Regions from separate parts of the Streptomyces sp. NBC_00209 genome, predicted to be linked through region 2. Evidence: riboswitches for the same ligand, from Rfam matches in the RefSeq annotation. Region 2 holds a riboswitch; each other region holds the start of a gene.

Region 1 (10,330 bases), 6.0 Mb from region 2:
AGCCCATGGGCCGTGCCTAGGCCAGGACCTCGCGCAGCCGCGCGGCGTACGCCCGGGGGTGGGTGGTGTTGCCGTTGTGCCCGCCGGGGAACGGGACGACCTCCCGACCCACCAGGCCGGCCAGTCGCTGTGCGCACTGCCCGACGAAGACGTCCGGTGCCGTGGTGGCCCCGCCGGCGGGCACGATCCGCACCGGGGACCTCCGCAGCGCCTCCCGGTCGAGTCCGGCTTCGATGACGGCCGTGAAGTCGTGTGCGAGGAAGAACTCGAAGTTGGCGGCCCGGCCCGGGGTGAGGGGCATGGGCGTCAGGTCCGGCTCGGTCTCCTGGCGGGCCGGGTCGATGCCGAGGACCCGGGCGATCTCCGGGAAGGCGGCCCGCAATCCGCCCTCCCGGTAGACCTCCTGGAGGTGGGCGAGCTCCGCCGCGTGTCCGGCGCGCGGCCCGGCGGGCAGGAGGGAGGGGGAGACGGGGTCGTGCGCCACGAGGGTCCGCAGCTGCCCGGGGTGGGCCACCGCGAGGTGGAGCCCGATCGCGGCGCCCATGCTGCATCCGAGCATCAGGGCGGGCTCGTCGGTGAGCCGGTCCAGTAGCCGGTGCACGTCGTCGGCGTGCTCCTCCATGGTCACGCCCCGCGCCGGCCCGGCGAGAGTGCTGCGGGACAGGCCGCGGCGGTCGTACGTGACCACGGTGTACCGGTCGGCGAGGCGGTCCACCAGGTCGGTGCTCCGGCCGGCGTCCCCCTCGCCGCTCTGGGCGATGAGCAGCAGCGGGCCGGTGCCCCGGACCTCGTAGTACAGGGTGGCGCCGTCGGTGTCGAGGAACATCGGGGTCTCCTGGGTGGTGAGGTGTCCGGCGCGGGGAGCGTCGGCGGGTAATCCCCACCGTACTCCATCTATTTAGATGCATCAATAGAGATGCATCGCATGGTGATGGGTTGCCGGTAGAGTCGCGGCTCATGAGCGCATCGATGACCCCCGTTCAGCTCTTCCTGCTCGGCCGGACCCTGATGAAGATCGGCGAGGAGGCGCTGCCGGAGCCGGTGTCCCCGGCCGGACCCGCGCAGCGCGGGGGCACCCGGGCGGCCCTGGTCGTGCTGAGCGACGTCCTCGGGCACCAGGACACCTCCGTGAGCGAGATCGCCGCCCGCACCGGCCTGCCGCAGAGCCAGGTGTCGGGCGCCGTGGCCCGGCTCAAGGAGACCGGATCGCTCGTGTCCGCGCCCGATCCGGCGGACGGCAGGCGCCAGTTGATCCGTACGGCCTCCGAGGTGTCGGAGCGGGTGACCGAGGTGCGGGCCGCCCGGATCGACGGCGCGCTCGCCGCCGCGCTGGGCACGGACGACCCGGAGACGCTGCGCACGGTCGGCGAGGCGCTGGACGTGCTCGCCCGGCACCTCACACCGGAGGCGGCGGGGCGCCTCCGGCCGTGAGGGTGCGCGGGCTCAGATGTCCTTCAGCAGCGCGTCCGTCGTCGTCACGACCGCGCAGCGGCCCGCCGCCCAGCGCAGCGCCATGTCGTGCTCCTCGCGAGAGAAGTCCGCGACCGCGTCGGCCACCACGAACGCCTGGATATCGCGCATCCACGCGTCGGCGGCGCTCATCAGCACACCGATGTGCGCGTACACCCCGGTGATCACCAGCTGGTCGCGGCCGTCGTCGCGGATGAGGGATTCCAGCTCGGTGCGGACGAACGCGCTGTACTTCCACTTGGTGAGCACCGTGTCGCCCGGCGCGGGCGCCACCTCGACCGGCGAGGCGAGGGCCTCCGGGTCGTCGGTCATCCCCGGCCCCCAGAAGTCCAGCTGGAGACCGCGCTCCTCGGCGCTCTGACCGCCGCGCTGCGCCGAGTGCACCACCGGGATGCCGGCGCGGCGGGCGGCCTCGATCACGCGGGCGGTGTTCGCGAGCATGCCGGTCAGCGGCTCCTCGCCGGGGCGGTACGCGCGCAGGAAGTGGTTCTGGAGGTCGTGGACGAGCAGCACGGCGCGCGCCGGGTCGACGGTCCAGCCGACCCGGTTGGCCGGCAGCTCGTCGGCGCCGGGCAGGGGGTAGGGGACGATGGCGGGAAGTGCCATGAGGGGAGCCTTTCGGTGCCGCGCGGGACGGACTCAGTTCTGTGCGGGGGGAGTTGACACGGAGGCGGGGGCCGCGTCGGTACGCAGGCCCTTCTTGCTGACCTTGCCGATCCCCGTCTGCGGGAAGACGTCCACGAATGCGACGAGGTCGGGCACCTTGTACGCGGCGATGCCGCGTTCGCGTACATGCCGTTTGACGGCGAGCGCCCCGGGCGGTTCGGCGCCCTCGCGCAGAATCACGTACGCCAGCGTGCGTTCACCGAGATACGGGTCGGCCACACCGACCACCGACACGTCGTGCACCGAGGGGTGGGCGAGGATGATGTTCTCGATCTCCTCCGGCGCGACCTTCTCGCCGCCCCGGTTGATCTGGTCCTTCGCCCGCCCCTCCACGACCAGATGGCCGCTCGGGGTGCGGCGCACGATGTCCCCCGTGCGGTAGAACCCGTCCTCGGTGAACGCGGTCCTGTTGTGCTCGGGCGCGCGCCAGTAACCACGGATCGTGTACGGACCCCGGGTCAGCAGATGCCCGAACCGCCCGTCGGGGACGTCCTGTCCGGCGTCGTCCACGACGCGGATCTCGTCGTCCTCGGAGATCGGCCGGCCCTGGGTGGAGACGACGGTCTCGTGGTCGTCGTCCAGACGGGTGTAGTTGACGAGGCCCTCGGCCATGCCGAAGACCTGCATCAGCCGGCAGCCGAGCGCCGGTTCGAGGCGCCGGGCGGCCGTCTCGCTGTATTTGGCGCCGCCGACGAGGATCAGTTCGAGGCTCGACAGGTCCTGCTCCGCCGAGGCGGCCGCGTCCGTCCACACCAGGGCGAGCGGCGGGACCATGCCGGTCATGGTGACGCGCTCCCGCTCGATGACCGGGAACGCCGTGGCCGGGTCGGGGCGCGGGCACAGGACGACGGTGCCGCCCGCGTACAGCGTGCCGAGCCAGCCGGGCGAGCTCATCGGGAAGTTGTGCGCGGCGGGCAGGATCACGAGGAAGCGGGTGTCCGCGTCGACGCCGCAGATCTCGTTGGAGCCGCGCAGCGAGTAGATGTAGTCGTCGTGCGTACGGGGGATGAGCTTGGGCACCCCCGTGGTGCCGCCGGACAGCTGGAGGAAGGCCAGGTCGTGCGGCTCGGGCCCGTCCTCGGGCTCCCCGGACGCGTCGCACGGCACGTCGGACAGGGCGGTGTGCTCGCCCGGGTCGCCGACGACGAACACGTGCTTCAGGGTGGGCGCCTGTGCCTGTACGGCCGTGGCCAGCGCGCGGTGGTCGAATCCGGCGTGCCGGTCCGGGACGACATAGGCGACGGCCTCGGCGAAGGAGCAGAAGTAGCCGATCTCCGTCTCGCGGTGGGCGGGCAGCGCGTAGACGGGGAGCGCGCCGATGCGGAAGAGGGCGAAGACGACCTCGGCGAACTCGGGGATGTTGGGCAGCTGGACGACGACCCGGTCGCCCTTGGCTATCCCGTGCGCCCGGAAGCCGGCCGCCAGCCGGGCCGCGCGTTCGTCCAGCTCCCGGTACGTCCAGGCGCGGCGCTCGGGCGCGGGGTCGATCAGCGCGACGCGGTCGCCGTGGGCCTCGGCCCGTTCGCGCAGCATGCTCGTGAAGGTCTCGCCGCGCCAGTGCCCGGCCGCGCGGTAGCGGGCGGCGAACTCCGCGGGCCAGGCCGGGGCGTCTTCGTACGGTGAGGCAGTCATCGTTTCAGGTCTCCAGGGGGAGGTCCGGTTTCGGGGGCGCCGGGCGGACGGGTCAGGCGCGCAGGGTGGCGCCGCCGTCGACGTACAAGTCGTGCAGGGTGATGTGGCGGGCCCGGTCGGACACGAGGAAGGCGACCGCCTCGGCGATGTCGGACGGCTCGGCGATCCGGCCCAGCGGGATGCCCGTGCGGTAGCTCGCCAGGTCCCCGGCTATGACGCGCCGCGCGGCGGGCCCGTCGTCGTGCGCCTCACCGGCCGGCCACATCCCGCGCTGCATGTCGGTGAGCGTGGAGCCGGGCGAGACGGTGTTGCAGCGGACGCCCCGGGGGGCCAGTTCCAGGCCGAGGCACTTGGTGAACATGACGGACGCGGCCTTGGACGCGGCGTACGCCGCCATGGTCGTACGGGGGATGCCCGCGGCGTTGGACGCGACGGTGACGATGCTGCCCGCGCCCCGGTCCGCCATCCGGCGCGCGACGGACCGCGAGACGTGGAACACCCCGTCGGTGTTGACGGCGAACGTCGCCCGCCAGTCCTCGTCGGTCAGCTCGGTGACGGGTGAACAGCGCAGTATCCCGGCGACGTTGACCGCGATGTCGAGGGCGCCGAGCGTGTCCTCCGCCTCGGCGACCAGGGCCTCGACGGCCGCCGCGTCCGTGACGTCCAGTGCCCGGGCCACGACGCTCCCCCCGTACTCCCCGGCGAGGGCGTCGACGCCCTCCGGGGCCGCGTCGGTCGCCAGGACCCGGCAGCCGCGCGCGACGAGGGCCCGCACGACGGCCTCGCCTATGCCGCGTCCGGCTCCCGTCACGAGGGCCAGCCTGCCGGTGAGTTCCTCGTCGGCGGGGGCGGCGGGGGCGGCGGGACGAGGGGACGAAGGGGCGGAACGCGGCGCCATGGTTCTGGGGTCTCCCTATGACGGTGAACAAGGGGCGGCAATACTTAGGTAAGCCTAACCATAGAGTGATCGCGCGAACGAGGGGTCCGAACCGGCGATTCCGGCCGCTCGTGGGTCGTTTGATGTCCCTTTTGTTCCCGCATGGGAAAAAAGTCAATTACGGGCGATCGGGGCGGTTTTGATGCTGCCAAATGGACACAAAACGGACGAACGCGTCATTCCGGTCTCAGTGGGCAGCGTCACGTCGGCTGTTTCTGACGCGCAATCCGATCTCCCGGTTCCCAGTCGTCCCAAGAAATTTGACTTCCCCCGGCGCGGGCGATCATGAGCATTTCCTTTGATGGATCTTGCAAAACAATTGTGATCAGCAATTCCGGGCTTGTTCCGGCCGTCGTTTCTCGCTTACGGTCCCGTCATCAATCCGGATGGAACGCCGAATCCTGCCACCGTCCGGGAACCCGACCACTCACGTACGGCAGGAGCGGGGGAACCAGGTTTGCCGCCGGTCCGGAATCCGGAGCGGCTAGGGGTGAAGTCGCCATGCGCGACCGGACATCTCCCGTCCGAACCCGACAGCTCACCTCGCAGGCGATGGAGAGGAAATACCCCATGCCCATCACGGGTAAGCACCGTCGTGCCACGTCCGCGTCCCTGACCCGCGGTTTCATCGCCGTCAGCGCGGGCGGAGCCGTTCTCGCGCTCCCCCTGATCACGGCCGGATCGGCTTCCGCCGCCCCCGCCAAGACCGTCGTCGCCGAAAAGGCAGCGGCCCCGACTTCCGTCGCCGGCAAGGAAATTGCCGTGCGCAAGGCCGCGCCCACCACCTATTCCGTGGTGTCCGGCGATTCGCTTTACAAGATCGCCCAGGGGCATTCCCTCGGCGGTGGCTGGGAGCGGCTGTACAAGGACAACCGCGGTGCCGTCGGCGGCAACCCCGACCTCATTCACCCGGGCCTGAAGCTCACCATCGGTGCCAAGTCCGAGGCCGCCGCCCCGAAGGCCGCCGAGAAGAGCGCATTCAAGGCGGAGACCGCCGAGAAGAACGGCGACACCGCCCCCCGGACCGAGAGCGCCGACCGCGCCGACCGTTCCGAGCGCACCGTCGTCCCGGTCGCCGCCGAGAAGCCCGCCGAGACCAAGACGGCCGTCGCGTACACCGACGACCTCGACGGCTGGATCAAGGAATCCCTGGCGATCATGGCGCAGCAGGGCATCCCCGGCAGCTACGACGGCATCTACCGCAACATCATGCGGGAGTCCTCGGGCAACCCGATGGCGATCAACAACTGGGACATCAACGCCGTCAACGGCACCCCCTCCAAGGGGCTGCTCCAGGTGATCCAGCCCACCTTCGACGCGTACCACGTGCCCGGTACGTCGATGGACCTCTACGACCCGGTCGCCAACATCACGGCCGCGTGCAACTACGCCGCCGCCACGTACGGCTCGATGGACAACGTCTTCGGCGCGTACTGATCCAGACCGGCCCCGCCCTCGGGGCGGGATCGTGAGCAGGGGTGGAAAGAAGCGGAAGCGCTCCTTTCCACCCCTTTCGCATGCCGTACCGCTCTTGTCGCGGAAAAGCCGTACAACCCTTGTGGCACAAGCGATGTCGAACAGGGCGTCCGGGAAGACAGCGGGCTCTTCCCGGCACCCCCCGGGCGAAGGCCCACGTCGGCGAGGCGATTGGCGAGTAGGGCGTCCGGACCCGGCCGTCCCGGAATGCGAGGGCACGGCGGGGCGTGGATGCTGGAACGGTCAGCGTCTCTAGGAGGTCAGTCATGGGCATGCTCGACAAGATCAAGGACATGATCAAGGGGCATCCGGACCAGGCCCGCCAGGGAGTCGAGAAGGGCGGCGACTACGTCGACAAGAAGACCGGCGGCAAGTACGGCGGCCAGGTCGACTCGGCTCAGCAGAAGATGAACGACCAGTTCGGTGACCACCGCCCGCCCGACGAGGGCCGGTAGGCGCTTGCACGGACCGTGCGGGAGCGGTGGACGCCACAGTCGTGGTGTCCACCGCTCCCGCGTGTCCCGGCCCCCCAGGCCGCGCGGGCCGGGACGCCTCCGACGTGCCGCACCGGCCGCCCGGGAGCATCCTGGCTGTGTGACCTGGCACGGCGCGGCCGGGCGGCTGCCGTTCGGTCCGAACGACGGCCCGCCCCGAGGACCGGAGGACAGCCGGGCGCCGGACGACCTGTCCCTGGTGCTCGCCCAGTCCGTCGTGAACGCGATCGAGGCGGTCGACGGGCGGGCCGGCGGGATCTACCTCCCCTCGCGCACCCCCGGCCTGCTCCGGCTCGCCGTCCTCGCCGGATTCCCCGGCCCCCTGCTCCGCCCCTGGTGGCGGATGCACGTGAACCGGCCGTTCCCGGTCGCCGAGGCGTTCCGCACCGGCAGCCCGGTGTATCTCACCGATGCCGAGGACGCCATGCGGCGCTTCCCGCAGCTGATGGCCGGACTGCCGTTCCCCTTCGGCTCCCTGTACGTGCCGGTGCTGCGCCACCGCGAACCGGTCGGCGTCCTCGTCGTCCTGCGCGGTGCGACGGGCGACGAGCCGGTCCCCGCCGCCGACCGGGACCGGCTCCAGCGCATCGCCGACGGCCTGGGCGCCGAACTGGCCGGCCTCGCGGACGTCGGCACCCGGCCCGAGTGGGAGGGCGAGCCGCTCCCCGTACAGCTGCCCGCCAGGACCTCGCCGCCCGTGCGCATCGGCCGCTTCGACTGGAACCTCGCCACCGGCGCCGTGGAGGCGGACGCGGATCTCGACACGATCCTCGGCACCGGCACCGACGGCTTCCCCGGCACCATCGGGGCCCTGGCGGCCAGACTGGCGCCGGAGGACGTCTACGGCCTCTGGGCGCTGGCCCGGCAGGCGGCGGACTCCCACGGCCCCGTCGTCCGCCGGATGCGGCTGCGCGGCCCGGACGGCCGCTCCCACCTGCTGGAGGTCTCCGGACGCCGGGACGACGGCGCCGGCCGCGGCGGGCACCTGACCGGCTTCCTGGTGGACCTGGGCATCGGCCCCGTCGTCGCCGAGGCCGCCGACCGGCTGCCCCGCGGCATCTTCTCGCTCGACCGCTTCGGCCGGATCACCTACGTCAACCCGCTCGCCGAGGACATGCTCGGCCGGCCCCGGGCCGCCCTGGTCGGCCGGGTGTTCTGGGAGGCGCTGCCCTGGTTCGCGAACCCGGCGTACGAGGACCACTACCGGGCGGCGATGCTCTCCGACGCCCCGGTCCACTTCCTCGCCCGCCGCGACCCGCCCCCCTGGGTCTCGGTCTCCCTGTACCCGGGGCACGACGGCCTGACCGCGGTCCTCACGCCCACCGACACGCCCGCCTACACCCCGGACTCCGTCGTCTCGCCCGGACTGGGGCTCGGCTCACCGGCCGACCGGTCCGCCGCCCTCTACCGGCCGGTCGCCCTCGCCATCGCGCTCACCGAGGCCGTCACCGCCCGGCAGGTCTCCCGCGTGGTCACCGAGGAACTGCTCCCCGCCTTCGGCGGCCGGCAACTGGCGATCTACCTGCTCAAGGAGGGCCACCTCTACCTGGAGTGGGAGACCGGCTTCCCGCACGGCTTCCTGGACCGGTTCGACGCGGTCGGCCTGGACGCCCGTATCCCCGGCGTGGAAACGCTCACCACCGGGCGCCCCATCTTCTTCGAGTCGATGCAACGCCTGGCCGCCGCCTATCCGGGCATCCCCATGGACGCCGACGTCGGCGCCCGCGCCTTCCTCCCGCTCATCGCCTCGGGGCGGCTCGTCGGCTCCTGCATCCTCGGCTTCGACCAGCCGCGCGGCTTCAGCCCGGAGGAGCGTACGGTCCTGACCGCCCTGGCCGGGCTCATCGCCCAGGCCCTCCAGCGGGCCCAGCGCTACGACACCGAGGCGGCCCTCGCCCGCGGCCTCCAGGACGCCCTGCTGCCGCACCGGCTGCCCGCCGTCCGCGGCATCGACACCCAGGGCCGCTACCTCGCCGGCACCCAGGGCATGGACGTCGGCGGCGACTGGTACGACGTGATCGAGACGCACGGCCGCCTCGCCCTCGTCATCGGGGACGTGCAGGGGCACGGCGTGTCCGCCGCCGCGACCATGGGCCAGGTCCGCAGCGCGGTACGGGCCTTCGCGCTCAGCGGCCACGACCCCCAGGAGGTCATGAGCGGCACCAACCGCCTGCTCATCGACCTGGACACCGGCCAGTTCGCGAGCTGCTGCTACATCGTCACGGACCCGGCCACCGGCCGGACGCACGCCGTGCGCGCCGGGCACCCCCAGCCCGTCCTGCGCCGGCCCGACGGCACCACCGAGGTCATGGACCTCCCGGGCGGCATCGTCCTGGGCATCGACCCCGAGGCCGGCTACCCCGTCACCGAACTGCACCTCGACCCGGGCGCCACGCTCGCCCTGTACACCGACGGCCTGGTCGAGCAGGCGGGCATCGACATCGACGTCGGGGTCGAGCGGCTGCGCTCCACCCTCGCCGGCGTGGGCACCGCCCCGCTCGCCGACACGGCCGACCACGTCATCCGCCGGGCCCGCCAGGCCGCGGACCGGCCCGACGACATCGCCCTGCTCCTCGCGGCCCGGTGGACCGGGGACGACGCCTGACCGGGGGCAGCCCACCCAGGTCCGCCGCGCGCGCCGTCAGGTGGGGCCGGTGACCGGCTCCGGGCCTGCGGACGTCTCCTCCGGGGCCCCGGCGGCGGCCGGTACGGGCTCGGGCTTCCCGGGCAGCAGCAGACCCGCGGCGAAGACCACCACGGCCGCGGCGACCGGCCACCAGAAGGCGTCGGAGAAGGATTCGGCGGTGGGGGCGGCGTGGGAGCCGCCGCCCTGGAGGATCAGGGCGACGACGGCGATACCGAGCGAGGCGCCGATCTGGTTGAGGATGAAGACCGCGCCCGTGGCACCGGCGACCGACTCGCCCGGCACCGTCTTGTAGACCGAGCCCATCGTGGGCGCGCCCACCAGTCCCATGCCGAAGCCGGCGGCGAACTGCGCGGCGGTCAGGGCGGCCTGGGACGTACCCGGGCCCGAACCGGTGAAGACCAGGGCGCCGACGCCGATCAGCAGCGCACCGGCCGGGACCAGCCTCCGCGCGCCCACCTTGTCCGCGAGGCTGCCCGCGACCGGCATCCCGATCAGGGTGCCGAGGCCCAGCGGGGCGAGCAGCAGCCCGGACTCCAGCACGGTGTGGCCGCGCACCTGCTGGTAGTACAGCGGCAGCAGGAACAGCAGCGAGAACAGACCACCGCCGAGCAGGAACATCGTGGTCACGCTCGCGCCGAAGCCCCTGCCGCCGAACAGCCGGAGGTCCAGCAGCGGCGTCACCGAGGTGCGCAGCGCGTGCACGGCGTACGCGGCGAAGAGGGCGACGCCCACCGCGAGCCCGACGAGCACCTTCGTACTGCCGAAGCCGTCGCCGCCCGCCCGGGACAGCGCGAACACGATCGCGGCGAACCCGGGGGAGAGCAGCGCCACGCCCAGCGCGTCGAACGGCACGGGGTCGCCGCTCGGCGGCGGATCCGCCGGCAGCACCCGGACGGCCAGCACGATCGCGGCCAGCGCGAAGGGGATGTTGACCAGGAACATCCACTGCCAGGAGAAGTGGTCCAGCAGCAGCCCGCCGACCACGGGACCGACCACCGGGCCCAGCGT
Region 2 (10,330 bases):
GCACGGGGACGCCGCGGGTGTCGAAGCCGGTGGTGACCATGACGGTGCCGACCGACCGCGTGAGGTCGGCGACCGCCCGCTCGAAGCGTTCGGCCACGTCGTCCGGGTCGGTGCCCGGCCGGATGATGTCGTTGCCGCCGGCGCAGAAGCTCACCAGGTCGGGGGCGAGTTCCTTGGCGCGGGGCACCTGCTCCTCGACTATCTGGTCGAGGAGGCGTCCTCGTACGGCGAGATTGGCGTACCGGAAGTCCCCGTGCGCGGAAACGGGTGAGCCCTCGGCCCGGGTCGCCGGGCCGGGCTCCGGGAGCCGGTCCGCGAGAAGTACCGCGAGCCGGTCGGCCCAGCCGACGAACGTTCCGTCCGGGCCGGCGTCGCCGACTCCCTCGGTGAAGCTGTCGCCAATCGCCGCGTACGACCCGATGGCGCCCTGTCGGTCGATGGCGCCCTGTTGAAGGTTGTTCGAATCGTCTGCCACAACCGCATATCCTGCACCCCGGAATGTGACCTACGCGACCGTAATAAGGGGTTGACGGGTGGTGAGATAAACCACCCGGTCAGTTTTCGGTAAAGGGGGAATAAGCAGAGGGACGGCGCACCGCCGTGCGCCGTCCCTCTGTGTCGTTCAGCGACCCGGATCACCGGGCCGGTGGTGCCTGGATCAGACGGTGATCCCGTGCGACGCCAGGTAGGCGATCGGGTCGATGTCCGAGCCGTACTCCGGGCCGGTGCGGACCTCGAAGTGGAGGTGCGGGCCGGTGGCGTTGCCGGTGGAGCCGGAGAGGCCGACCTGCTGGCCCGCGGTCACGGTCTGGCCCGCCGAGACGGAGAGCGAGGACATGTGGCCGTACTGGGAGTAGTGGCCGTCGGCGTGCTTGATGACGACCTGGTTGCCGTAGGCGCCGCCCCAGCCGGCGGTGACGACGGTGCCGGAGGTGATGGCCTTCACGCTGGTGCCGGTGGAGACGGGGAAGTCGATGCCGGTGTGGCTGCCGCTGGACCAGCTGGCGCCGGAGGCGCGGTACGCGGTGGTGTGGTTGCCCGGGACCGGGTGGACGTAGCCGGAGGCGTTGTCCTGTGCGGCCGGAGCCTCGGTCTTGGCCTCGGTCTGCGTCTCGGTCTTGGTCTCGGCCTTGGGCGCGGTCTTCGTCTCGGCCTTCGGCGCGGCCTTGGCGGGGGCCTCGGACGTGGTGGCGGCGGGGGCCGCCTTGGCGCCGAGGGTCAGCTTCATGCCCGGGAAGATCAGGCTCGGGTTCTCGCCGACGACCTCGCGGTTGTCCTGGTACAGCTTGTGCCAGCCGCCCTCGACGTGGTGCTGGGCCGCGATCTTCGACAGGTAGTCGCCGGAGACGACGGAGTACGTGGTGGTGCCGGCGCTCTTCGCGGGCTTGGCCGGGGCGGTGTGCGCGGCGGCCGACTTCGACGTGGCCGGTGCGGACTGCTCCGCGGCGTGGGCACCGGTGGCGCCGAGCAGCGGAAGCGCGATGACGGCTCCGCCGGCGCTCGCGGCGACGACGCCACGGGCAATGGTGCTGGACTTGGGACGGCGGTGCTTACCCGAATTGGGCATGAAGAATTTCCTCTCCGGCGCCTGCGAGGTGAGCTGTCGGGTTCGGGCTGGAGATGCCCGGCCGCGCCTGGCGCGACTTCACCCCTAGCCGTCCGGTCGTCCCGGTCGGCGGCTTACCTGGTTCCCCCGCTCCTGCCACACGGTGAGTGAGTGCGAATTCCGGACGGCGGCAGGATTGGGCGTTCCATCCGGATGGCATGGAACGTAAGCGAGCCGGGACGGCGGAAACAAGCCACATGTTCGGCGCCGGATTCCGCACCGGAATTGCGGCTCGGAATTCCGGTCACACTCCGTGGATTACGGATCTTGGCTTTCCGCGCGGCGCGGGGAGTACCCAGCCGGGGCGCCACCACACACCGTCACGGATATGATCCCGCTCACGAGCGGGTGATCATCTCCCGCACAACCAGGGCAAGTTCTACATAATCCGGCAATACGGACATGTCGTGGCCATCGTCCGCACCGGAGCGGGCGGCCGAGATGATTGCCCCAGGAACCGATGTCGTATCGTCGCGGTCGTGGGCCCGTCGGCGACACGCGCCGGGGCAGAGCCTCCAGGAGTGACCGTGACGCAGCAGCTGCCGCAGACCCCGCCGACGGAGCCCGTTCTCACCGGTGTCCGCAACTTCCGCGACGTAGGCGGTCTGCCCACCACCGACGGCCGCCGGGTGCGCCACGGCAGGCTCTACCGCAGCGGGCACCTGGCGCACGCCACGGCCGAGGACGCGGCCTTCCTCGGCGGGCTCGGCCTGCACACCGTCTTCGACTTCCGCAACGCGGCCGACCACAAGCTGGACGGCCTGGACATCGATCTGCCGGGCGTACGGAATGTGAGCATCCCGCTCAGCGACCCGGCGGACGGCGCCGAGTTCTGGCGGATGGTGCGCGACGGCGACATGGCGGAGCTGCGCTCGATCCTGGCCGACGGCAAGGGGACCAGCCGCATGGTCGCCTCGTACCGCTCGATCATCCTGGAGCGCACCGCCGAGCACAGCCGGGTGCTGCACGCCCTGGCCGAGGACAGCGTCCCCGCCCTGATGCACTGCGCGGCCGGCAAGGACCGGGCGGGGCTCTCGATCGCGGTGACGCTGCTGGCGGTGGGCGTCGGGCGGGAGACCATCGAGGCCGACTACCTCAAGTCGAACGACGCGCACCGCCGCTACCGCATCCGGCGCAGCGACACCTCGTCGGCCGGGATGTCCCCGGAGGTGCTGGAGCTGCTCAACCCGCTCTTCGGCGCCCAGCCCGACTACCTCGCCGCGGCCTTCACCGCCATGGACGAGACCTGGGGCGGCACCGACCGCTATCTCACCGAAGGGCTGAAGCTCACGCCCGCCACCCGTGAGCAGCTGCGCGAACGGCTCCTCGACGAGAGCTGAGGCGGCCCCGCCTACTGGTTGTGCATGCCGACCGCGAAGAGCAGATAGAGGAACGCGGCGATGACATGCCCGGCCACCAGGTAGGCGAAGAGCCGGATGACGAGTCCGCGCGGCATCTTCTTCTCCTGGCTGTCGGCGCCGGGGCGCGGGGCCGGGGTGAGCGGGTCGTAGTGCTCTGAATCAGGCATGACTGGCCTCTCTGGCTGCCGGGGCTCCGGCGGCGGGAACGTCTCAGCCGCGGTGGACCTGGCCGCCGAGGCACAGGTCGGCGGCGGGGCTCTGCAGCAGGGTGTGGACGAAGAGCAGCTCGGCGCCCTCGGGTTCGGGGGCCGCGATCCGGTGCGGGGTGAGCGAGTCGAAGTGCGCGCCGTCACCGGGCGCGAGGTCGTGCACCGTCTCGCCGAGCGTCACCCGGAGGCGGCCGGTCAGGACGTACAGCCACTCCTCGCCGGGGTGGACGCGGACCAGGTCGCCCTGGGCGCCGTACGGAACGCGGACGCGCAGCGCCTGCATCGCCCGGCCGGAGCCGCCGGCCTGCTGGTACAGCCAGCCGTCGGCGGCCGCGCCCTCGAACGGGCGGCCGCGGACGATCGCGTCCCGTTCCGGGGGCGTCTCGCCGAGGAGCTCGGAGACCGTCGTACCGTAGATCCTGGCCAGCTGGAGCAGCATCGGCAGCGAGGGCTGGCGTCGGCCCGTTTCGAGCCGGGAGAGATGGGCGGGCGAGAGCCCGGCCCGCTGGGCCGCGGTCTCCAGGGTGAGACCACGGCCTCGGCGCAGATCGCGCAGGCGTGGCGCGACACCGGGCAGCTCACCGGCCGCCAGGTCGTCCGGAGGGTTCATGCCTCCATTGGGCCAAAGACTTTCCCCTGAGGCAAATTTATTGCCTCAGGGGCAAAAACGCCTCAGCGGTTGGCGACGGCCTGCTTCACCAGGGTCCGCCCGAAGTCCCACATCAGTCCCCCGCCGCTGTGCGCGTCGTCCATGACGGCGGTGAACGCCTCCACGAAGCGGTCGACGTCCGCGTCATCGATGACCAGCGGCGGGATCAGCTTGATCACTTCGAGGTGGTCGCCGGAGACCTGCGTGAGGATGCGGTGCTTCTGGAGCAGCGGCACGACGACCATCTGCGCGAAGAGCCCCTTGCGGGCCGCTTGGAGCATGGTCCAGCGGCTGCGCAGCTTCAGCGAGGTGGGGCGGCCGAACTCGATGCCGATCATCAGCCCGCGCCCCCGCACCTCGTGCAGCAGCTCGTAGCGCCCGACGAGCGCGGACAGCCGCTCCCGGAGCAGGTCGCCGGTGCGGCGCGCGTGCGCGACGGTCTCCTCGTCCTCCATCACCGACAGCACCGCGAGCCCCGCCGCCATCGCCTGGGCGTTGGAGCCGAAGCTCGCGGAGTGGACGAGGACCCGGTCCATCGAGGAGTAGACGCGCTTGAAGATCCAGTCCTTGCCGAGCGTCGCCCCGACCGGGACATAGCCGCCGGAGAGCGCCTTGGCGACGCAGACGAGGTCCGGTTCCACCCCTGGCTCGTGCTGGTACGCGTAGAAGTCGCCGGTCCTGCCGAGGCCGGTCTGCACCTCGTCGGCGATGAGGAGGGCCTTGTGCTTGCGCAGCAGTTCCTGGGCCTCGCGCAGATAGCCGGGCGGCGCGGCGAGCACCCCCTTGCCCTGGATCGGCTCCACCACCAGGGCCGCGACATCACCCCGCTTCAGCTCCCTGCTCAGCGCCGCGAGGTCGCCGAGCGGGATCGCGGTGTCGGGCAGCAGCGGCGCGAAGCCGTCCCGGAAGCCGCCCTCGCCGTTGACCGAGAGCGAACCGGTGGTCAGCCCGTGGAAGGCGTGGTCGCAGTAGAGGACGCGGGGCCGGCCGGTGGCGTACCGGGCGAACTTGAGAGCCGTCTCGACGGCCTCGGTGCCGCTGTTGCCGAAGAACACCCGGTCCAGGTGCGGGCTGTGGCTCAGCAGCTTCTCGGCGAGCAGCCCGGGCAGCGGCTGGCAGTCGAAACGGGTCAGGTCGGCGAGCGAGGCGTCGAGGACGTCGTGCAGCGCCTTGCGTACGACGGGGTGGTGCCGGCCGAGCCCCATGACGCCGAATCCGGCGAGCATGTCGAGGTAGTCGTTGCCGTCCGCGTCCCAGAAGTGCGCGCCCTCGGCCCGCTCGTAGACCTTGTCGAAGCCGATGGTGTGCAGCATGCGCGGGAGCTGGTGGTTGAGGTGTCTGGTGTGCAGCTCGTAGCGTTCGGCGCCGCGCTCGGCGAGAAGCCGCGCCAGATCGAAGCCCTTGGGCTCGTCGTCCTTCATGCCCCGCTCTCCTTGTGCCCGTTGCCCGGAGCGTCCTGCCCCGTGCCGCCGGCCGCCTTCCGGGCGGCCGTGACGGCGCTGATCCGGCCCGCGATCTCGACCGGTGTGAGCCCGATGTCGGCCAGCACCTCGGACCGCTTGCCGTGCGCGAGGAACTGCTCGGGGATGCCGAAGGTGCGCAGCGGTACGTCGACGCCCGCGTCCCGGAGCGCCTGCCCGACCGCCGAACCGACGCCCCCGGCCCGGCTGTTGTCCTCGACCACCGCGACGAGCCGGTGGGCGGCGGCGAGCGGCGGCAGCGTCGCGTCGACCGGCTTGACCCAGCGCGGGTCCACCACGGTGCAGCGGATGCCGGCGCCCGACAGGAGTTCGGCGGTACGCAGGCAGACGGAGGCCATCACACCGACGGCGACGAGGAGCACATCGGCGTCCTCGTCGCGCCGCAGCACGTCCATCCCGCCGATCCGGGCGACCGCCTCGAACGCCTCCCCGACCGACTCCTTCGGGAACCGCACCAGGGTCGGCGCGTCGTCCACCGCGACCGCCTCGCGCAGTTCCTCGCGCAGCCGGTCCGCGTCGCGCGGGGCCGCGATCCGCAGCCCGGGCACGACCTGGAGCACGGACAGGTCCCACATCCCGTTGTGCGAGGCGCCGTCGGGCCCGGTGACTCCGGCCCGGTCCAGGACGAAGGTGACCCCGCACCGGTGCAGGGCGACGTCCATCAGGAGCTGGTCGAACGCCCGGTTGAGGAAGGTGGCGTAGACGGCGACGACCGGGTGCAGCCCGCCCGTGGCGAGCCCCGCCGCACTGACCGCGGCGTGCTGCTCCGCGATGCCCACGTCCCAGACGCGGTCCGGGAACGCCTCGGCGAACCTCGTCAGCCCGACCGGGTCCAGCATCGCGGCGGTGAGCGCGACGACGTCCGGGCGCTCCGCCCCGATCGCCACGATCTCGTCCGCGAACACGGAGGTCCAGGACGGGCCGGCGGCGGGCACGAGCGGGACGCAGGTCAGGGGGTCCATCGCGCCGACGGTGTGGAAGCGGTCGGCCTCGTCGCGCAGGGCGGGGGCGTAACCGCGGCCCTTCTCGGTGATGCAGTGGACGAGGACCGGGCCGCGGAAGCCCTTGGCGCGGTGCAGGGCGGCCTCGACGGCGGCGGTGTCGTGCCCGTCGACCGGGCCGATGTACTTGAGCCCCAGGTCCTCGAACATGCCCTGCGGGGCGACGAAGTCCTTGAAGCCCTTCTTGGCCCCGTGCAGTGCTCCGTGCAGCGGCTGCCCGATGACGGGGGTCCGTTCCAGGAGGCCCTTGCCCCAGGACAGGAAGCGTTCGTAGCCGTCGGTGGTGCGCAGGGTGGCGAGGTGGCGGGCGAGACCGCCGATCGTGGGTGCGTACGAGCGCTCGTTGTCGTTGACGACGACGATCAGCGGGCGGTCCTTGGCGGCGGCGATGTTGTTCAGCGCCTCCCAGGCCATCCCGCCGGTGAGGGCCCCGTCCCCGATGACGGCGACGACGTGGCTGCCGCGTCCGCGCACCTCGTTGGCCTTGGCCAGGCCGTCGGCCCAGCCGAGGACGGTGGAGGCGTGCGAGTTCTCGATGACGTCGTGCTCGGACTCCTCGCGGGACGGGTAGCCGGAGAGCCCGCCCTTGCCGCGCAGCTTGGAGAAGTCCTGGCGCCCGGTGAGCAGTTTGTGTACGTAGCTCTGGTGGCCGGTGTCCCACAGGATGCGGTCGACGGGCGAGTCGAAGACCCGGTGCAGGGCGATGGTCAGCTCCACCACCCCGAGGTTGGGGCCCAGGTGGCCCCCGGTCCTGGCCACGGCCTGCACCAGGAACGTGCGGATGTCATCGGCGAGTTCGCCGAGTTGTGACGCGTTCAGTGCCTTCAGATCGTGCGGCCCCCGGATGCTCTGCAGCAGCGCCATTCCCGGGCCCCCTCTCTGTGGTCCTGTTCCTGCTCAAGGTGAGGGCCGGGCTCCGCGCGGGAGCCCGGCCGGGTGCCGCGGCTCAGCCGTTGCCGCCGACGGTCTCGCGCATGGCACGCAGGGACTCCTTCAGGGAGCCCATGGTGGCGAGGACGGCGGTGGGTTCGTAGCCGCAGTGCGCCATGCAGTTGGCGCAGCGCGGGTCCTTGCCCCGGCCGTACTTGTCCCAGTCGGTGTCCTCGATGAGCTGCCGGTACGTCGGCACGTAGCCGTCACTCATCAGGTAGCAGGGCCGCTGCCAGCCGAACAGGGAGTAGTTGGGGATGGCCCAGGCGGTGCACGGGAAGTCGGCCTTGCCCTCCAGGAAGTCCAGGAAGAGCGGCGAGTGGTTCAGCCGCCACCGGCTCCGGTTGCCGCCGGCGAAGGACTTCTTGAACAGCTCCCGGGTCTGCTCGACGCCCAGGAAGTGCTCCTGGTCGGGAGCCTTCTCGTACGCGTAGGCGGGCGAGATCATCATCTCGTCCACCTTGAGGTCGTCGTTGAGGAAGTTGAGCACCTCGATGATGGTCTGCGGGGTGTCGGTGTTGAAGAAGGTGGAGTTGGTGGTGACCCGGAAGCCGCGCCGCTTGGCCTCCTTGATCGCCGCCACCGCCTCGTCGAACACCCCTTCCTTGGCGACCGACTCGTCATGCCGCTCACGGAGTCCGTCGATGTGCACGGCGAACGCGAAGTAGGGCGAGGGCGTGAACTTCTCGATCTTCTTGCGCAGCAGCATCGCGTTGGTGCAGAGGAAGACGTACTTCCTCTTCGCCACCAGCTGGCGCACGATCTCATCGATCTGAGGGTGCATCAGCGGTTCGCCGCCGGCGATGGAGACCATCGGGGCGCCCGATTCGAGCACGGCGCCGACGGCCTGGGCCACGGGCATGCGCTGCTTGAGGACTCCGGCCGGGTGCTGGATCTTCCCGCAGCCCTCGCAGGCGAGGTTGCAGGCGTACAACGGCTCCAGCTCGACAATCAGCGGAAACTTGTCCCGCTTGCGGAGCTTTTGTTCAATGAGGTACGTCGCAACCTTGATGGACTGACGAAGCGGCATGGCCATCTAGCTCACCTCCTGGGGAGCAGCAAAGATCGGTGCCATTCATAGAAAGCCGGCAGGACGGCACGAAGAACGCGGAAGGCCGATATTCCACCGCGGAACGTGCCGATGCGGACGAGCTCATGCTCCGGAGCGTCCACGACCACCCGTACGGCGGCAACCGGGCGCGGCCCGGACCGCAGGGCGGTGCGCAGGGTGGCGGCGGACTCCATGTCCACCGCGATCGCCCCGGTGGCCCGCAGTTCGGCCCGCTCATGTCCCCGGACGACATGGTCGGACCCGGTGAGCGGGCCGGTGTGCACGGTGCGCCCCGGTACGGCCCTGGCCAGTGCCTCGGCCAGCAGCTCCGCACCGGTGCACGGGACGGGGTCCCCGGCGGCCCGGGTCTCCTCGGCCACCACCAGGTCGCCCGGGTGCATCCCGGGCGCGAGACCGGCGCAGAACCCCGAGGCGATGACCGCGGTGTCCGGCGCCCCGCCGTCCTGGCCGAGCGCGCGCGCCACGGCGGTCTCGGCCGCCCTGGGGCCCATGCCGGTACGGAGCACGGTGACCCGCTCCGGGGCGTCCACCGCCCTCCGCCGGCCGGTGCGCAGGGCGAACTGTTCGATGCCGAGCGCGCAGGCGATCAGCAGCGGGGCGGCCGGCCCGGCCTCTGTCATCGGGCCCCCTCGCGCGTCGGCGTGCGGCCCGCGAACGGGTCGCCGTGCACGTACCGCCCGAGTGCGGTGAGCGGGAAGACCTGCCGGTAGAGGTGGTAGTTGATGGAGAAGTCCCAGGGGAACCCGGTGCCGGTGAAGTAGGGCTCGTCCCAGGAGCCGTCGGCCTGCTGGGTCTCGGTGAGCCAGGCGATGCCCCGGGTCACGGCGACGGTGTCCCGCCGCCCCGCGGCGAGCAGCGCGAGGAGTGCCCAGGCGGTCTGGGACGCGGTGGAGGCCCCTTGGCCGATCCACTTCTCCTCGCTGTAGGAGCGCAGGTCCTCGCCCCAGCCGCCGTCGTCGTTCTGGACGGACTCCAGCCACTCGACCGCGCGCCGGATCGCCGGGTGCGACGGGGGCAGCCCGGCGGCGGTCAGCGCGGGGACCACCGACCCCGTCCCGTAGACGTAGTTGACGCCCCAGCGCCCGAACCAGCCACCGCTCACGTCCTGTTCGGACAGCAGCCACTCGATGCCGCGCCGGGTGACGGGGTGTTCGGCGCGGCCCTCGACGGCCAGCATCTCCACCACGTGCCCGGTGACGTCGGCGGACGGCGGGTCGATGACCTCGCCGAAGTCGCAGAAGGGCAGCCGGTTGGGGAAGGGGCTGGTGTTGTCCGCGTCGAAGGCGCCCCAGGCCCCGTTGCGGGACCGCATGCCGATGTTCCAGCGCACACCGCGCTCGATCGCGGCGTCCACCCGGGCCTGGTCGGGGTGGCGGACCCGGCGCAGGGCGAGGACCACCTCCGCGGTGTCGTCGATGTCGGGGTAGTTGTCGTTGTGGAACTCGAACGCCCAGCCGCCGGGCTCCAGTCCGGGCCGGCGCACCGCCCAGTCGCCCGGCCGGACGATCTCCTCGGCGAGCATCCAGTCCGCCGCCCGCACGAGCGCCGGGTGGTCGGGGGCGACCCCGGCGTCGGCGAGCGCGATGGTGGCCAGGCAGGTGTCCCAGACCGGGGACTGGCACGCCTCGATCATGCGGGTGCCGTCCTCGCGCCACACGGCGAAGCGGTCCAGCGATTCGAGGCCCGCCCGCATCACCGGGTGTTCGAGGTCGTAGCCGAGGAGGTGCAGGGCGATGACCGAGTAGACGGCGGGTGGCTGGATGCCGCCCCAGCAGCCGTCGTTCTCCTGGCGTTCGATGATCCAGCGGGCCGCGGCGTTCATCGCGACCCGGCGCAGCCGGCGCGGCGCGAACCGGTGGTAGACGTGCAGCGCCTTGTCGAGCCGCTGAAAGAGTCCGTCCCAACTCCGTGCCGGCGCGGGGCGCTTGGGCGGATTCGGGTTCGCGGGGTCGGTGTGCAGCTCGTCCAGGGCGAAGGGGGCGGGCCGGACCGGCCGCTTCGCCGACACGATGGTGAGCGGC
Region 3 (10,330 bases), 2.9 Mb from region 2:
ATCCAGTTCGGGCAGGACTCGGGTGTCTTCAGCGGCAAGGCGTCGGGGACCGGCTGGCCGGCCGGCACGGTCGCCGTACCCTTCGCGGACACCGGCAGCGATCGCTGCTCCGAGCTCCTCGTCCGGATGCCCGGCGGCGAACTGCGCCGGTACGACGGCAGCTGCGGCACCTCCGGCTACAGGCCGACCAGCAAGCACACCGTGATCGGCGGCGGCTGGCAGCAGTACGACGTGCTGACGTCGCCCGGCGACCTGAACGGCGACGGCCGGGCCGACCTCGTCGCCCGTCAGACGTCCACCGGCGACATCTACTTCTACGCGGGCACGGCCGCGGGGAAGTTCCTCCCGAAGACCCGGATCAACACCGACTGGCGGACGTACGCTCAGATCACCGGCGTCGGCGACATCACCGGCGACGGCATCCCTGACCTGCTCGGCCACGACCGCAGCGGCGGCCTGTGGCGCTACAACGGCCTGGGCAACGGCCGCTTCGCGGCGCGCGTGAAGGTGTTCTCGGACTGGGGCAGCTCGTACAACGCGCTGATCGGCGTCGGCGACCTGAACGGCGACGGCCGGAACGACTTCGTCGTGCGCGACTCGGCGGGCAAGCTGTTCCGCAACAACGGCAACGGCAAGGGCTCCTTCGGAGCCCGTACGCAGATCGCCACCGGCTGGCAGACGTACAAGGGCATCTTCTGAGTCCTGAGCCCTGAGCCCTTGAGCCCGCCCCCACCCCGGTGACGGGGCCGCGCAGCCGATACCCGATCGGCTGCGCGGCCGGGGCGGGCTATGCTCGGGGTGATGTGCCGAGGGCCGTTAGCTCAATTGGTCAGAGCAGCGGACTTTTAATCCGTTGGTTGTGGGTTCGAGTCCCACACGGCCTACCTCGTGGCCCCGGGTCAGCGCGTGCGCGACCCGGGGCTCTGTCATGTGCGGGGGCGGGCGTCAGACCAGGAGCTTCGACTTCGCTCGCTGGTACTCCTCCTCGGTGATCGCGCCCTTGTCCTTGAGGTCGGCGAGCTTCGACAGGTCCTCGACATGGCCGCCGCTCTTGTGGCTGCCGCCGCCTTCCGTACCCGCCGCGTCCCTGATGTACGCCTTGAAGGCGGCGTCGCGTTCCTTCGCGTCCTGGACGTCGCGCTTGCCCATGGACTTGCCGCGGGCGATCACGTAGATCAGCACGCCCACGTAGGGCAGCACCAGCGCCAGGATCAGCCAGCCGGCCTTGGCCCAGCCGCTCAGGTCATCGCTGCGGAAGATGTCCATGATGACCCGGAAGAGAAGGAAGAGCCACATGATCCAGAGGAAGAACCAGAGCATCGTCCAGAACAGGTTGAGCAGGGGATAGTCGTCCATCGTCCACTCCCGGAGCCTCGAAATGGCTGAGTCTGAAATCAGTCATATCGCCATATGGGTCCGTGCGCCCGTTGGAGGGGGTGCGCTGTGGAGGGGTGGCGCCTACTTCTCCGGCTCGGACGCGTCGGCGGCTGCGGCCGCCTTCTTGCCGTGGACCATGATGCCGATGAAACCGGCGAGGAACCCGCTGATCAGGCCCGATATCGCGTGGTTGAACGCGTTGCTGGACGCGCTGCCCGGGAGGCCGATCGCCAGGTAGTTCACCGCCGCGCTCATCGCCGCGCCCATCGCACCGCCGATGAGGCCGCTCTTGGCGGCGGCGCGTACGGGTGACGGCGGGGCGGCCGAGGAGGCGGGGGTGTGATCGGAGGCGAGTGGTGCGGCCATGGTCGAGAGCCCTCCAGGCAGGCTGCGATCAGAGACCGGGAGCGGCTCTCCGCGCGCCGGCATGCGCGGTCGGGGGCCTGCTCGCACGGCAGCCCACCGAGCCGGGGGTGCAGCAGCTGCGTTGCGAAAGAACACATGTTCCCTCGCAACGCCTTCTCTTTTTCGGCACTTTGGCGTTCTGGTCAAGGGGGGCCGCGGTCCGCGCCGTCGGTGCGCACGGGGTGTGCGGGACGGGTGGTCATGAGAGCTCCGAACATGCAGTAGAGTTGTGTTTACCGACGCGGGGTGGAGCAGCTCGGTAGCTCGCTGGGCTCATAACCCAGAGGTCGCAGGTTCAAATCCTGTCCCCGCTACTGAAGGATCAGGCCCGGTACGCTGACAGCGTGCCGGGCCTGATGCGTTGTCGGCGCCTACGCGTTTTCGCCCCATCGGCGGCCGAGGATTCGCCCGGTTGCCGGGCGGGCGCGAGGCTGAGAGAGGTGCGCGGTATCGGCCGTGGCCGCACCGGGCAGGAGACCGCAGGTGGGGAAGTGGGCGCGACGGTGGCGAGGGCGTGACGGTGTGGACAGCCGTCGATTCGTCCGGGTGCTGCCCGCCACGATGATCGTCGTGGGAGTGGTCTTCGACTACTTCACCCCGCCCGCGTTCACGGCGATCCCGATGTTCGCGGCCGCCCCGCTGATCGCCGCGCCGTTCTTCGGCCTCGGCGCCACCCTCCGGATCGGGCTCGCCGGGGTCGTCGCGATCGCCGCGATGCGGCTCTACACGGGGGACCTGCCGGGCGCGGTCCCGGTCATCGAGATGCTCACCGTGCTGACCGTCGCCTTCCAGGCCGCGGTGATCAACCGTGTTGTGCGGCGCGGCAGCGAACAACTGGCGTCCGCCCGGATCATCGCCGAGACGGCCATGCGGGCCGTGCTCCCCGCGCCGCCCGAGCGGATCGGCGGACTCCAGGTGGCCGCGCGGTACGAGGCGGCGCAGGCGGACGAGTTCGTCGGGGGCGACCTCTTCGCGGCCGCTGACACTCCGTACGGCGTACGGCTTGTGTTGGGGGACGTGCGCGGGAAGGGGCTGGAGGCGGTCGGCGCGGTGGCGGTGGTGATCGGGGCGTTCCGGGAGGCGGCGGAGCAGGAGAAGTCGCTGGAGGGCGTGGCGCAGCGGCTGGAGCGCGCGCTGGCGCGTGAGTCGGTACGGCGGAGCAATCTGGACGCGTTCGAGGGGTTCGTGACCGCCGTGTTCGCGGAGATCCCGCCGGGCGCGGAACGCGTACGGCTGGTGAACCGCGGCCATCCGGACCCCTTGCTGCTGTACGGGGACGGGGCGGTGGAGGCGCTGACGCCCTCGGAGCCCGCCCTGCCGCTGGGCATGGACCTGGGGGTGCGGCCGGACCGCTCGGACGAGTGGGAGCTGCCGTCCGGCGGGACGCTGCTGTTCTACACGGACGGCCTGTCGGAGGCCCGTGACGCCGAGGGCGTCTTCTACGACCCGGCGGAGCGGCTGCGCGGGCGCCTCTTCCCGGGCCCCGAGGAGCTGCTGTCCGCGCTGACCGACGACGTACGGCGGCATACGGGGGGCGAGTCGACCGACGACATGGCGCTGCTCGCGGTGGCTCGGCCGGCCAAGGGACAGCCCGACCGGCGCAGGACGGTGAAGATCGTCAAGGGGGGTGCCACACTGCGTGACTGAGAGACGCCGCTCCGCATAACATTTGACGCAACGTCGGAAAAAGCGTAGTGACCGAACGCTGATCAACTCGCCCGATTCCACCCGGTTGTGTCCCATAAAGTCCAGGCCAAGCGCGTGAACGATCAGTGGGAACAGCTTGGAATCGGACCCGTCTGTCTATTAACGTTCGATAACGCAGCGCGGTTGTCCCAGCCGTCGTCAGGGACGGCGCCGTGCGCGTGCGCCGAATTCCGCAAGGGAACCGGGGAACCACCTACATGGGGTGAATCGGGCATCTTCGTCTTCACAAGAGGCGGAGGAACCCGTAGGAGACCTTCCTGCTCCGAACCCGTCAGCTAACCCGGTAGGCGAGAAGGAAGGAAAGGAGTGCGCCCGCGTGGCGTCCAACAAGCCTGCCCCCGAATCACCTTCCCGGTTCGTGCCCGAGTACGGCGCCGACTTCGTGTCCGGCCCCGGCACCGCGTACATCCCGGAACAGGGAAGCGACTACACGACCGATCGGGGCAACGGCTTCGCCACCGGCGCCGGTTTCGGCAGCGGCTTCCGCGCCGATGACGCCGACTCCGAGCGGGCCTGGGAGGAATGGAACCCCACCGAGGAGTCCGTTCGCCCCGTCCGCGGCAAGCACCGTGTCGCCAAGCAGCGCAATGGTCTGGCCCGTAGCTCCACCGTCCTCGGCGTCGGTGTCATCGCGGCCGTCGGCGCGGGAGGCATGGCCACCGCGCAGAGCAAGCCGCCGGTCTCCATCTCTCTTCCCGATTCCATCGCGGACAATCTCCCCGACGCCAAGTCCCTTCCCGGCGTGGGGGCGTTGTTCTCCGGCGAGAGCGCGGCCGAGACCCCCGCTGCCGCCACCGCCGCAGCCCCGCTGACGACCGCCGGCATCACCACGGCCGAGGCCGAGCAGGGCACCACGGACGCCGGCGAGGCGCTGCGCGCCCGCATCCTCCAGCAGGCCGAGCAGCAGCAGGGCGCCGCCGACGCCGAGGCGAAGGCGGCCGAGGAGAAGGCAGCTGCCGAGAAGGCGGCCGCCGAGGCGAAGAAGCAGCAGGACGAGGCCGAGGCCAAGGCCGCCGCCGAGAAGAAGAAGGCGGAGGAGGAGGCGAAGAAGAAGGCCGAGGCCCTGCGCCTGGCCAAGCTCGCCGCCAGTTACGCCATCCCGACCTCCTCGTACACGATCACCTCGACGTTCGGCGAGGCCGGCTCGATGTGGTCCTCCGGCTACCACACGGGCCTCGACTTCGCGGCCCCGACCGGTACCCCGATCAAGGCCATCCACACCGGCACCATCAAGTCGGCCGGCTGGTCCGGCGCCTACGGCTACCGCACGGTGCTGGAGCTGGAGGACGGCACCGAGCTGTGGTTCTGCCACCAGTCCTCGATCGGCGTCACGGTCGGGCAGAAGGTCACCACCGGCGACACCATCGGCCGCGTCGGCGCGACCGGCAACGTGACCGGCCCGCACCTCCACCTGGAGGTCCACACCCCCGACGGCACCGGCATCGACCCGATGGCCTGGCTGCGCGCCCGCGGTCTCACGGTCTGAGCACTTCCGCTCCGCATTCTTGAGCCCGGGCTCTTCCCTGCCCGCGGCCGTCCGAACCCCGGCAGCCCTGACGCACACCCCCGACGTCAGGGCTGCCGGTCTGCGTGGCCGCAGCTGCCGGATGCGGCAGCCTTCCGGATGGATGGGGCACGGAATAGCGGGCAGGCCGGAAGCTGTTGTTCCACATATGACTTCACTGCGCAATCTCGGCCCGTCGGGCCTCCAGGTCTTCCCGCTCTGCCTCGGTGGAAACGTCTTCGGCTGGACCGCGGACGAGGCCCAGTCCTTCGCCGTCCTCGACGCGTACGCGGCGGCCGGCGGCAACTTCGTGGACACCGCCGACGCCTACTCGCACTGGGTGCCCGGCAACGAGGGCGGCGAGTCGGAGAGGGTCATCGGCACGTGGCTCGCGTCGCGCGGCAACCGGTCCGACGTCGTGGTGGCCACCAAGGTCGGCGCGCTCCCCGGCTACAAGGGCCTCTCGGCACCCACGATCAAGTCGGCCGCCGAGGAGTCGCTGCGCCGGCTCGGCACGGACCACATCGACCTGTACTACACGCACTTCGATGACGAGACCGTCCCGGTCGAGGAGATCATCACCGCGCTCGACGAGCTGGTGAAGGAGGGCAAGGTCCGCGAGATCGCCGCCTCCAACATCAGTGCCGCGCGGCTGCGCGCCTCGCTGGAATTCTCCGAACGCGAGGGCCTGGCCCGCTATGTGGCGCTTCAGCCGCACTACAACCTCGTCTCCCGGGACACCTACGAGGGCGAGCTCCAGGACACCGCCGCCGACGCCGGGCTCGCGGCCGTCCCGTACTACGCGCTGGCCTCCGGCTTCCTCACCGGCAAGTACCGCTTGGGGACGACCGTGGACAGTGCCCGCGCCGGGAGCGCGGCCGGTCACCTGGAGTCGGAGCGCGGACAGCGGGTGCTCGCCGCGCTCGACACGGTGGCGCGGGACCGGGACGCCGAGATCGCGACGGTGGCCCTGGCCTGGCTCGCGTCCCGCCCGACGGTTGCCGCGCCGATCGCCTCCGCCCGCACGCTCGACCAGCTGCCCGCCCTGCTGGCCGTCGCCGGGCTTGAGCTGACGGACGAGGAGCTGTCGACGCTGACGGCGGCGTCGGCGTAGGGGTCAGGCCGGCGGCCCGTTGTTGTAGGGCTGCTGGCCGTAGGCGTGTTGACCGTAGGGCTGCGTCGTCGGGTGCGGGGGCGGGCTGCCGTACGGGGATGGGCTGCCGTACGGGGCCGGGTTGCCGTTGTACGGATGCGGGTGGCCGTTGTACGGGGCCGGGTTGCCGTACGCGTAGGGCGTGGGCCCGCCCGCGTACGGCCGGCGGGGTGGCCAGGCGGCCGTGTAGCCGGGCGGCCGGCGGTGGGTGGCCCGGGCCGCGTACGCGAGGGCGGGGCCCGCGATCTCACGGCGCTGCCACAGGTGATGCAGCAGCTCCAGCTCGCGCGCGGCGAAGTCCGGGTCCGCCCTGCCCAGCCCGGCCTGCCGGCGCAGGGAGGCCAGGGACGTCGCGAACGCCTCGTACTCGGCGACCGCCCGCGCCGCCGCCCTGCCGCGCTCCTTCGCCTCCTTGGCACGGACCCTCGCGTAGTCCGGGTGGTACGGATGGCCGGACGCGCTCACCGCGTACCGCCGGCGGGCCGCGTTCCTGGCCAGGGCGCGGGCCCGCATCGAGGCGAGGGCGCGGGGTTCGTCAGGGGTGAGCCAGCCGGCTTCGGCGTACGCGGGGAGCTCGACGGCCAGGGAGCGGAGCTCCTTGCGGCGGGCCCGGACCATCTGCCAGGTCACCAGGCCGAACACCGGGACCATGAACGCCCCGTACACGATGTAGAAGCCGTACCGGCCGAAGGTCGCCGAGCCGTTCCACAGGGCGTGCATGCCCATCGCGAGGATCAGGCCGAGCAGCGGGACGGCGATGCGCCGCACCCGCCGGCCAGGGGCGCTGCTCGCGGCGATCCCGAGACCGATGCCGGTCATGACGGTGAAGAGCGGGTGGGCGAAGGGGGTCATCACGGCCCGGACCAGGAACGTCACCACGGTCACCGACGCGAAACCGGAGTCCAGTTGCTGGTCCTCGCCGAAGGCGTTGCCCAGGTAGAGGATGTTCTCGGTGAAGGCGAACCCCGTCGCGGTGAACCCGGCGACGACGACGCCGTCCACGATCCCGGTGAAGTCCCTCCGGCGGAAGAGGAAGAGCAGCAGGACAGCGGCCGCCTTGGCGCTCTCCTCGACCACCGGTGCGATGACCGTGGCGCCGACGGTGTCGGCGTTCCCCGGATCGCTGTCGGCTATCCACCGGGTCGCGAACGAGTTGGCGAGGATGGCGACCAGGGCCGCCGCGCACGCACCCCACGCGAAGGCGAACAGCAGATTCCGCCACGGAGTCGGCTCGACCCGGTCCAGCCAGCGGAAAGCCGTCATCAGTACCGGAACAGGCAGGACGGCCAGGCTCAGGCCGACGAGGAATCCCTCGGTGCCGGTCTGGTCGCGGACCAGGGCGAGGATCACCACCCCGCAGAGCGCGAGCAGCGTGAAGACGGCGACGACTCGGAACGTCCGGTTCCGCCAGAGCAGGCCGACGCGGCGCGGCCGGTAACGCCACTGGCCCCGCGCCGGCACGGCGGCCAGGATCTCGCCGACCCGCTGCTCCTGGAGCACGGGGACGGCCGGCTGATCCCACCGTTGTCGCTGAACAGACCCGTCGGACACCCCTCGACCCTAACGAGCGGGTCCGACAACGGCCATGGTGCCCGTCGGGCTCAGACGCGCGCGAAGAGCAGGTCGTGCACGACGTGGCCCTTCCCCAGACCCTGGCCCTCGAACCGGGTCCGCGGGCGGAACGCGGGCCGCGGGGCGTAACCGCCGCCGGCCACCGTGTTCTCGAAGAGGGGGTGCGCGGTGAGCACGTCGAGCATCTGCTCGGCGTACGGCTCCCAGTCGGTCGCGCAGTGCACGATCGCCCCGGGCTTCAGCGGGCCCGCCACCAGGTCCAGGAACTCCGGCTGGATCAGCCGGCGCTTGTGGTGGCGGGACTTGGGCCACGGGTCGGGGAAGTAGACCCGCAGCCCGTCCAGCGAATCCGGCTCCAGCATTTCGCGCAGCAGGATGATCGCGTCACCGTTGGCGACCCGGACGTTGGCCGAGCCGTTCCGGTCGGCGAGGCCGAGCAGGTTGCCCTGGCCGGGCGTGTGCACGTCGACGGCGAGGATGCCGGTCCCCGGGTCGTCGGCCGCCATCTGCGCGGTGGCCTCACCCATGCCGAAGCCGATCTCCAGGATCACCGGGAGGCCGTCGAACAGTGCGGGCAGGTCGAGGACGCTCAGCCCGTCGATGTCCAGGCCCCACTTGGGCCAGAGCCGTTCCAGGGCGTTCTGTTGGCCGGGCGTGACCCGGCTGCGGCGCGGCTGGAAGCTGCGGATGCGGCGCTCGTGGTGCGAGCCGGCCGGGTCGGCCGCGGGGCCGCCGGGGAAGCGGGGCTGCTGGCGCATCCGGCGCGCGCGCTCCAGGGACGCGGCCCGCACGTCGTCCGGGATCCCGGCGGTGGTGGGCACGGTGCCGTCGGGCGTCGGACGGGAGGGGTTCTTGGGCTCAGACACAATGCTCTGATTCTACGGGGCCGGGCGACGGCGGGTCGCTCGGCGACCGCGGGGCCGGCGACCGCGGGGCCGGGGCGCCCGTCACCCCGCCGGTGCCGGTGTCGGAGGCTTCCACCCGGCCGCCCGGGCGCGGAGCAGGGCACGGCGGGCCACCTCGCGGCCGATGGGCAGCGAGGCGGTGGCGGCGGGCGACGGGGCGTTCAGCACGTGCACCGTGTGCGGGGCCTCGCGGATCAGGAAGTCGTCCACCAGCGTGCCGTCCCGGAGCACGGCCTGGGCGCGGACCCCGGCCGGCGAGGGGCGCAGGTCCTCCTCCGTGACCTCGGGCAGGAGGCGGCGGACCGCCTCCGTGAACGCGCGCTTCGAGAGGGAGCGGTGCACCTCGCCCGCCCCGTACCGCCAGTGTCTGCGGGCGATGCGCCACGAGCCCGGCCAGCTGAGCGTGTCCATCAGCTCGCGGGGCCGGACGACGGGCCAGCCGTAGCCCTCGCGGGCGGCGGCGGGCACCGCGTTGGGGCCGACGTGGACGGAGCCGTCGAAGCCCCGGGTCAGGTGGACGCCGAGGAACGGGAACGCCGGGTCGGGCACCGGGTAGACGAGCCCGCGCACGAGCTCGGGCCGCGCCAGCTCGTAGTACTCCCCCCGGAACGGCACGATCCGCATCCCCGGGTCGTCGCCGGCCAGCCGGGCGATCCGGTCGCAGTGCAGGCCCGCGCAGTTGACCAGCACCCTGGCCCGGACCACCAGCCCGTCGGCGGTGCGCACGGCCACGCCCCAGGGGCGGCGGTCGATCGCCGTGACCTCGGCGCCGAAGCGGAGCACGCCGCCCGCGCCGCGTACCTCGTCGGCGAGGCGCCCGGCGACCGCCCGGAAGTCGCACACGCCCGTCGTGCCGACCCGGATCGCGGCGAGGCCCCGCACCTTCGGCTCGTACTCGGCGATCTGCGCGGGCCCCAGCTCGCGCACCGGCAGCCCGTGCTCACGGCCGCGCTGGACCAGGGCGTGCAGCCGGGGCAGCTCGGCGCGGTCCGTCGCGACGATCAGCTTGCCGGTCACCGCGTGGGCGAGGGAGTGCTCCCGGCAGAAGTCGGTCATCTCGGCGTTGCCGCGCAGCGCGTACCGCGCCTTGAGCGAGCCCGGCGGGTAGTAGATCCCGCTGTGGATCACCCCGCTGTTGCGCCCCGTCTGGTGGCGCGCCGGACCCCTCTCCTTCTCCAGCACGGTCACGCGGGTGCCCGGCGCGGTGCGCGTGAGCGCGTACGCGGCCGACAGTCCGACGATCCCGCCGCCGATCACCAGCACATCGCAGTCGTACGCCGCGTGCGTCATCATCACGCCACCTCCCACCCCGATAGTGCACTGACCCACTGACAACGCACTCAAACCCGGGCGGCCAGCGTGGCGCTTCCCGGGAAACGGGACTCCTATGCCGAAGCCGGGACTTCTATGCCGGGGCGACCAGCAGAGGGCGGGCGCGCTCGCGCAGCTCCACGACGCGCGGCTCGTCCCCGTACGGCTCCAGTCGGTGCAGCAGGTCGCGCACGTACTCCGTGGTCCGCGCCGATGAGATGCGGCCCGCCACCTCGACGGCCCGGGTGCCCGCCGCGCAGGCGGCGTCCAGATTCCCCGACTCCAGTTCGGCGACCGCCGACACGACGAGCCGCAGCCCGTGCGAGCGGACGAACTCCTCGGTGGGCCGGGACAGCGCCTGCTCGGTGAAGCGCCGGACCTGGCGGGGCGCCTTCA

Evidence for each region. Region 2 has a riboswitch for cyclic di-AMP ahead of OG867_RS01635 (peptidoglycan DD-metalloendopeptidase family protein). Riboswitches for the same ligand answer to the same signal wherever they lie in the genome.
Region 1: linked by a shared signal. The riboswitch ahead of OG867_RS29005 (transglycosylase SLT domain-containing protein) and the one ahead of OG867_RS01635 (peptidoglycan DD-metalloendopeptidase family protein) in region 2 are both predicted to bind cyclic di-AMP.
Region 3: linked by a shared signal. The riboswitch ahead of OG867_RS14860 (M23 family metallopeptidase) and the one ahead of OG867_RS01635 (peptidoglycan DD-metalloendopeptidase family protein) in region 2 are both predicted to bind cyclic di-AMP.

What each region holds. Positions count from the first base shown of each region.
Region 1 covers NZ_CP108121.1:6,384,515-6,394,844, forward strand. The annotation lists gene OG867_RS28980 (alpha/beta hydrolase) at 17-826, opposite strand; gene OG867_RS28985 (helix-turn-helix domain-containing protein) at 970-1,431, shown strand; gene OG867_RS28990 (isochorismatase family protein) at 1,444-2,076, opposite strand; gene OG867_RS28995 ((2,3-dihydroxybenzoyl)adenylate synthase) at 2,110-3,768, opposite strand; gene OG867_RS29000 (2,3-dihydro-2,3-dihydroxybenzoate dehydrogenase) at 3,821-4,666, opposite strand; cyclic di-AMP (ydaO/yuaA leader) riboswitch at 5,088-5,272, shown strand; gene OG867_RS29005 (transglycosylase SLT domain-containing protein) at 5,276-6,142, shown strand; gene OG867_RS29010 (antitoxin) at 6,448-6,636, shown strand; gene OG867_RS29015 (SpoIIE family protein phosphatase) at 6,776-9,280, shown strand; gene OG867_RS29020 (DHA2 family efflux MFS transporter permease subunit) at 9,317-10,330, opposite strand, start outside.
Region 2 covers NZ_CP108121.1:351,619-361,948, forward strand. The annotation lists gene OG867_RS01630 (SGNH/GDSL hydrolase family protein) at 1-475, opposite strand, end outside; gene OG867_RS01635 (peptidoglycan DD-metalloendopeptidase family protein) at 659-1,567, opposite strand; cyclic di-AMP (ydaO/yuaA leader) riboswitch at 1,571-1,726, opposite strand; gene OG867_RS01640 (tyrosine-protein phosphatase) at 2,134-2,946, shown strand; gene OG867_RS01645 (DUF6126 family protein) at 2,958-3,134, opposite strand; gene OG867_RS01650 (XRE family transcriptional regulator) at 3,178-3,786, opposite strand; gene OG867_RS01655 (aspartate aminotransferase family protein) at 3,849-5,246, opposite strand; gene dxs (1-deoxy-D-xylulose-5-phosphate synthase) at 5,243-7,171, opposite strand; gene hpnH (adenosyl-hopene transferase HpnH) at 7,254-8,273, opposite strand; gene OG867_RS01670 (1-hydroxy-2-methyl-2-butenyl 4-diphosphate reductase) at 8,279-8,929, opposite strand; gene shc (squalene--hopene cyclase) at 8,926-10,330, opposite strand, start outside.
Region 3 covers NZ_CP108121.1:3,299,471-3,309,800, reverse strand. The annotation lists gene OG867_RS14890 (FG-GAP repeat domain-containing protein) at 1-699, shown strand, start outside; tRNA gene OG867_RS14885 (tRNA-Lys) at 811-884, shown strand; gene OG867_RS14880 (SHOCT domain-containing protein) at 946-1,356, opposite strand; gene OG867_RS14875 (hypothetical protein) at 1,459-1,743, opposite strand; tRNA gene OG867_RS14870 (tRNA-Met) at 2,023-2,096, shown strand; gene OG867_RS14865 (PP2C family protein-serine/threonine phosphatase) at 2,266-3,429, shown strand; cyclic di-AMP (ydaO/yuaA leader) riboswitch at 3,641-3,794, shown strand; gene OG867_RS14860 (M23 family metallopeptidase) at 3,806-4,975, shown strand; gene OG867_RS14855 (aldo/keto reductase) at 5,163-6,107, shown strand; gene OG867_RS14850 (PrsW family intramembrane metalloprotease) at 6,111-7,697, opposite strand; gene trmB (tRNA (guanosine(46)-N7)-methyltransferase TrmB) at 7,748-8,584, opposite strand; gene lhgO (L-2-hydroxyglutarate oxidase) at 8,666-9,916, opposite strand; gene OG867_RS14835 (sporulation protein) at 10,029-10,330, opposite strand, start outside.